DNA from 2 places in the Kribbella sp. NPDC048928 genome. Region 2 is predicted to be linked to the other one. Evidence: riboswitches for the same ligand, from Rfam matches in the RefSeq annotation. Region 2 holds a riboswitch; the other holds the start of a gene.
What was found. A riboswitch is a leader RNA that binds a small molecule or an ion and turns the genes downstream of it on or off. The one in region 2 is predicted to bind glycine.
Positions count from the first base shown of each region.

Region 1: linked by a shared signal. The riboswitch ahead of gcvP (aminomethyl-transferring glycine dehydrogenase) and the one ahead of ACGFI6_RS13420 (L-serine ammonia-lyase) in region 2 are both predicted to bind glycine.

Region 1 is NZ_JBICUC010000003.1:662,424-665,825, forward strand. Features, by position in the region: gene ACGFI6_RS16595 (MerR family transcriptional regulator) at 58-627, shown strand; gene ACGFI6_RS16600 (dihydrodipicolinate synthase family protein) at 653-1,534, shown strand; glycine riboswitch at 1,582-1,671, shown strand; gene gcvP (aminomethyl-transferring glycine dehydrogenase) at 1,754-3,402, shown strand, end outside.
Region 2 is NZ_JBICUC010000002.1:1,326,613-1,330,014, forward strand. Features, by position in the region: gene ACGFI6_RS13415 (alpha/beta fold hydrolase) at 1-936, opposite strand, end outside; glycine riboswitch at 1,101-1,208, shown strand; gene ACGFI6_RS13420 (L-serine ammonia-lyase) at 1,288-2,661, shown strand; gene ACGFI6_RS13425 (SDR family NAD(P)-dependent oxidoreductase) at 2,665-3,357, opposite strand.

The DNA of each region.
Region 1 (3,402 bases), on a different contig from region 2:
CGCACCGGGGACACGGATCTGACGGCGCAGTCGGCTTCCGACGCGCACGCCGAAGCCATGGCCGAGGCCACGGCAACCGCCGGCGTTCAGGGTCTGCTGTTCGACGACGACCTGCGGCCGATGCCGGAGGACGTCGGGTTCCGGGGTCCGACGGCCTGCGCCGCGGCCGGGATCACGTACCGGCAGCTCGACTACTGGGCCCGTACCGGCCTGGTCTCCCCGTCGGTCCGGCCGGCGACCGGCTCCGGGACGCAGCGGCTGTACGGGTTCCGCGACGTACTGTTGCTGAAGGTGATCAAGCGGCTGCTGGACGCCGGGATCTCGCTGCAGCAGATCCGGACCGCGATTGCGCACCTGAGCAAGCGCGGCTTCGACGACCTGACCCAGATCACCCTGATGAGCGACGGCGCCTCGGTGTACATGTGCACCTCGCCGGACGAGGTCATCGACCTGCTGGCCGGCGGCCAGGGCGTGTTCGGCATCGCGCTCGGCGGTGTCTGGCGGGAGGTTGAGGGCTCGCTGTCCGAGCTGCCGACCGAGCGTGCGGACGGCCACGGCGAGGACGAGGCCGACGACCACGCTACGGACGAACTCGCCGCCCGCCGTCGTGCCCGCATGACGGGCTGAGCCAGGTGTGATCTAGTTTCTTCCTGTGCGCCCACTCACTGCTGACTCGCTCCGCGGTGTGTGGGCGACTTTGTTGTTACCCCTGGACGCCGACGACTCGATCGACTTCGCCCGGTTGTCCGCTCAGGCGGACGTCCTGAGCCGGTCCGAGGTCGCCGGCCTGTACGCCCACGGGACGGCGGGGGAGTTCCAGACGCTGACCGAGGACGAGTTCGATCGGATCAACGACGTACTGGCCGCGACCGGTAAGCCGTTCCAGATCGGGGCCAGCCATCCGTCCGCCCAGGTGCAGCTGTCCCGTGTCGAGCGGGCCGCGAAGCTGGCGCCCGGAGCGATCCAGTTGATCGTCCCGGACTGGCTGCCTTTGAACCCGGGCGAGCTGCTCGACTTCCTGCGACGGGTGGCTGAGATGGCGGGAGATGTGCCCCTCGTGTTGTACAACCCGCCGCATGCGAAGACGACGGTTGCGCCGCGGCAGTTGGCCGAGCTCGCCGCGGCCGTGCCGAGTCTGATCGGGCTGAAGACTGCAGGCGGCGACAAGACCTGGTTCGACGAGACCGTGCGCTCCGGTCTGGCGATCTTCGTGCCCGGGCATTTCCTGGCGAGTATGTCGTTGCTCGGCGCACACGGCAGCTACTCCAACGTGGCGGCGCTGTCACCCGACGGCGCGGTCGCCACCGCTCAGGACCTCGACGTCGAGCGCCGGATCGCGGAGTTCTTCGCCGCGCACGTCGCACCGCTGCAGAAGGCCGGCCTCTCGAACCCGGCGCTGGACAAGTTCCTCGCCGCGGTGGGTGACTGGGCCGACGTCGGCACCCGGGTGCGCTGGCCGATGCAGGCGGCAACGGCCGAGCAGGTCGCGGCGGCGCGTCCCGCGGCCCGGAGCCTGCTGCCCGAGCTGTTCTGACCTGTTCTGAACTGTCCTGACATTCCTGGTAGCCTCAAGGCAGCCGTTCACAGCACTCGGGAGAGACCCGTGTCATCGGGCGCCGAAGGGGCAATTCCTCCCCGGAACCTCTCAGGCCCATGGACCGAGTGTCGCAGGCGACTCTGGAGCGCAGACGCGTGACAGAGGGGGAGGCCCCCGGCAGCGACAGTCAGCATCCAGTCAGCATCGGAGCCTCTAGTGAACGACACCCCGCAGCTTTCGGCGACCTTCGCCGACCGGCACATCGGACCGCGCCCGGACGAGATCGCCCGGATGGTCGAGCTCCTCGGGTACGACGACGTGGACGCGCTCGTCGACGCCGCGGTCCCGGCCTCGATCCGTTCCGCGGAGGCGTTGCGGCTGCCCGAACCGGCCTCCGAGGTGGACGCGCTGACCGAGCTGCGCCAGCTCGCCGGCCGCAACACGATCGCCACCTCGATGATCGGCCAGGGGTACTACGGCACCTTCACGCCGTCCGTCATCGTCCGCCGCGTGGTCGAGAGTCCCGCCTGGTACACCGCCTACACGCCGTACCAGCCGGAGATCTCCCAGGGCCGCCTCGAGGCCCTGCTGAACTTCCAGACCGTCGTCTCCGACCTGACCGGTCTGCCGACCGCGAACGCGTCGCTGCTCGACGAGGGCACCGCGGCCGCCGAGGCGATGACGCTGGCGCACCGCTCGAACAGGAAGAGTAAGTCCGACCGCTTCCTGGTCGATGCCGACTGCTTCGCGCAGACGATCGCGGTCGTGCAGACCCGCGCCCAGGCGCTCGGGATCGAGGTTGTCGTCGACGACACCACCGAGGGGCTGCCCGAGGGCGACTTCTTCGGCGTCCTGGTGCAGTACCCGGGCTCGAACGGCGCCGTCCGCGACCTGAAGCCGCTGATCTCGGCGGCCCACGACCGCGACACGCTCGTCGCCGTCGCCTCCGATCTGCTTGCGCTGACGGTGCTCGAGGCGCCGGGTGAGGCGGGCGCCGACATCGTCATCGGGTCCTCGCAGCGCTTCGGCGTACCGCTGTTCTACGGCGGTCCGCACGCCGGCTTCATGTCGGTCCGGACCGGCCTCGAGCGGTCCTTGCCCGGTCGACTGGTCGGCGTCTCCGTCGACGCGGACGGCGCCCCGGCGTACCGGCTGGCGCTGCAGACGCGCGAGCAGCACATCCGTCGCGAGAAGGCGACGTCGAACATCTGTACGGCGCAGGTCCTGCTCGCGGTGGTCGCCTCGATGTACGCGGTCTACCACGGGCCGGCGGGTCTGCGCGCGATCGCGGAGCGCGTGCACGCGTACGCCGGCAAGCTCGCCGCCTCGCTGCGGGCCAGCGACGTCGAGGTGGTGCACGACGACTTCTTCGACACCGTGCTCGCCCGGGTGCCGGGCCGCGCCGCCGACGTCGTGGACGCCGCCCGGCAGAACGGCATCTGGCTGCGCCTCGTCGACGCGGACCACGTCGGCATCTCCTGTGACGAGAAGACCGACGTCGCGACGCTGACCCGGGTCTGCCAGTCCTTCGGCGGGCAGTACGACGACACGCTCGGCGCGGCGGCCATCGCAGTGTCGCGGACGACGGAGTACCTGACGCACCCGGTCTTCAACACGCACCGGTCCGAGACCGCGATGCTGCGGTACCTGCGGAAGCTGTCCGACAAGGACTACGCGCTCGACCGCGGGATGATCCCGCTCGGGTCCTGCACGATGAAGCTGAACGCGACCACCGAGATGGAGCCGGTGACCTGGCCGGAGTTCGCGGACCTGCATCCGTTCGCGCCCGTCGAGGACGCGGCCGGGTACGTGAAGCTGATCGGCCAGCTGGAGCGCTGGCTGGCCGAGGTGACCGGGTACGCGAA
Region 2 (3,402 bases):
CTCGGCAAGCGCGGACCACTCCGGGTCGTAGAGCAGCCTGAACACCTGGAAGCTCAGCTTGAACGGATCACTCGACCGCGCCAGCAGGCCTGCCCACAGCGCATGAATGTCCTGCCCGTGCAATGCACAGTCTGTCGACGCGTCGCACCACTTCACGAACTCGTCGAACGAGTCCTGCGCCGCCGCAGCCTGCACGTCGAGGAACGACTTCGTCGTCGGTGAGCTGTGGTCGAGCACGCTCTCCACCACCATCGCGCGGACCCGCTTCGGGTACGTCTCGGCGTACTGCGCCCCGAGCAGCGTCCCGTACGAGCTGCCGTGGAACGAGATCGTGGATTCACCGAGCGCGCGGCGGATCGCGTCGACGTCGCGCACCGTCTGCCAGGTGTCGATGTGGTCGTACAGCGGACCGGTGTTCTTGCGGCAGTCCGCGGCGAGCCGGCGGTTGTAGTCGATCGTCGTACGGAAACCGGCCGCGCTGGTGATGATCGGGGACGGCTGCTTGCTCAGCAGGTCGGCCGAGCACGTGACCGGGTTGCTGCGGGCGATGCCGCGCGGGTCGAAGCTGACGACGTCGAAACGGTCCTGTACGTCGGCGCTGAACCGGTCCATCCCGGTCTTGATCCGGTCGACCCCGGAGTCGCCGGGACCGCCCGGGCCGAACACCAACGTACCGACGCGTTCGCCTGGGACTTTGGCCGTCCGGCGGGCGATCGCCAGGCCGAACGTCGGCCCGCCCGGGTTCCGCCAGTCGACCGGCAGTTGGAGGGTCGCGCACTGCGAGCCGCGGACGACGGCGGGATCGTCCTCGCCCTCGGGTTGGCAGTCGGTCCAGTGCACCCGGGGCGGCGCGGCCGTTGCGGGGAGCGTCGTCAGCCCGGCGGCCGCGACGCCGAGCAGCAGAGCGCCGCTGAGGACGCTTCGGGGAAAAATCATGCCCTCGATCCTTCGGCAATCGCTTGCTGCGGGCATCAGGGACGAGCCCCGCGCAACCCCGGTCGAGGCTTGGGGGACTTGCTAGGGTCGGACTCGAGAGGCCGGATTGACGGCGGTCGCGCCACCGCCGTACCGTCCACAACGTCAGTTATGCACCAGCCGCATGAACCCGTGCGGGAGAGACCCGGGCCAGGGAGCGACACCCAGGACCCGGGCGCCGTAGGAGCAACTCTCCCCAAGAATCTCTCAGGCACCTTCACCGCGCGGGCGAGGCACCTCTGGAAGACATCCGTCTGACAGAGCGGGGAGGACACCAAACGGTCAACGGCGACCGGAAGGAACCTCCACACGATGGCGATCAGCGTCTTCGACCTGTTCAGTATCGGGATCGGCCCGTCGAGCTCCCACACCGTGGGACCGATGCGTGCCGCCCGCACCTTCGCACTCGGCCTCGCCGACGACGGCCTGCTGGCCGCGACGACGACCGTCCAGTCGCAACTCTTCGGCTCGCTCGGCGCGACCGGGCACGGGCACGGCAGCAACAAGGCGGTGCTGCTCGGTCTCGAGGGCGCCGACCCGGAGACCGTGGTCACGCACTCGGTCGACGCCCGCGTCGAGACGATCCGCGAACGCGGGAAGATCGCGCTGGCCGGCACCCACGAGATCGCGTTCGACGAGAACACCGACCTGGTGATGCATCGGCGCAAGGCGCTCCCGTACCACCCGAACGGGATGATCTTCGTCGCCCGGGACGCGACCGGCGCGGCGCTGCGGGAGCGTACGTACTACTCGGTCGGCGGCGGGTTCGTGGTCGACGAGAACGCGGCCGCGGGCGACCGGATCGTGCCGGACACGACGCCGTTGAAGTATCCGTTCAGGACCGGCGCGGAGCTGCTCGACCGGTGCCGCGAGTCGCAGCTGTCGATCAGCGAGGTGATGCTCGCGAACGAGCTGGCCTGGCGGACCGAGGACGAGATCCGCGACGGCCTGCTGCGGATCTGGCAGGTGATGCAGGACTGCGTCCGCGAGGGCTGCGAGACCGAGGGCATCCTGCCCGGCGGCCTGAAGGTGCCGCGCCGCGCGCACGCGCTGCACAAGAAGCTCAGCCAGGACCCGTGGTCGGTCGATCCGCTCAAGGTGATGGACTGGGTGAACCTGTTCGCGCTCGCGGTGAACGAGCAGAACGCGTCCGGCGGGCGGATCGTCACCGCCCCGACGAACGGTGCGGCCGGCATCATTCCTGCCGTACTGCATTACTACCGGCGGTTCGTGCCGGGGTCGACCGAGGCGGGCGCCGTACGGTTCCTGCTCACGGCCGGTGCGATCGGCGTGCTCTACAAGGAGAACGCGTCGATCTCCGGCGCGGAGGTCGGCTGCCAGGGCGAGGTCGGCTCGGCCTGCTCGATGGCCGCTGCCGGGCTGTGCGAGGTCCTCGGTGGTACGCCGCAGCAGGTCGAGAACGCTGCCGAGATCGCGATGGAGCACAACCTGGGCCTCACCTGCGATCCGGTCGGTGGCCTGGTGCAGATCCCGTGCATCGAGCGGAACGCGATGGCGTCGGTGAAGGCGATCAACGCGGCCCGGATGGCGATGCACGGCGACGGCGTACACGTGGTCACGCTCGACAAGGTGATCAAGACGATGCGCGAGACCGGCGCGGACATGAAGATCAAGTACAAGGAGACGTCCCGCGGCGGCCTCGCCGTCAACGTCATCGAGTGCTGACGATCACCACGGTACGGTGCCGTGCAGCGACAGGTACTCCGCGGTCGGCCCGTCCGTGGCGATCGTGGCGAGCCGGACGATGATGTCCGCGCCCTCCTCGATGGTCTGGTAGCCGCTGCGCCCGTTGAAGTCGGTCGCGGTGTAGCCCGGGTCGACCACGTTGATCCGCAGGTTCGGCAACTGCCGCGCGTACTGCACAGTCAGCATGTTGAGCGCTGCCTTCGAGGCACCGTACGCCGGAGTGGGCACCCAGACCGGCACCGTGGCGACGGCGTCGGGGTTCACGGCGGCCGCGATCGAACCGAGACCGCTGGAGACGTTGACGATCACCGGGTTGGCGCTGCGCTCGAGGAGCGGCAGGAACCGGCGGATCATCCGCACCGGCCCGTACACGTTCAGGTCGAACACCTGGTGGAAGTCCTCGGCGGTGAAGTCCCGGGCGTCTTTGCGCGGTCCGGGGATGCCGGCGTTGTTGATCAGTACGTCGAGAGTGTCCAGCTGCTCGGCGGCAGCGTCGACGGACTCGTCGCTGGTCACGTCCAGCGGCAGGTAGTGCGCGCCCAGGTCGGCCGCAGCCTGCTTGCCCCGCTGCGGGTCGCGGGCGCCGATGTAGACGGTGTGTCCGGCCTCGATGAGCCGGCGGGCGGTTTCGAAGCCGAGGCCCCGATTCGCCCCGGTGATGAGTGTTGTGGTCATGGCTTCACCTTCCCGCCGCGGGTGTCGTCGAGGTAGTACCCACAT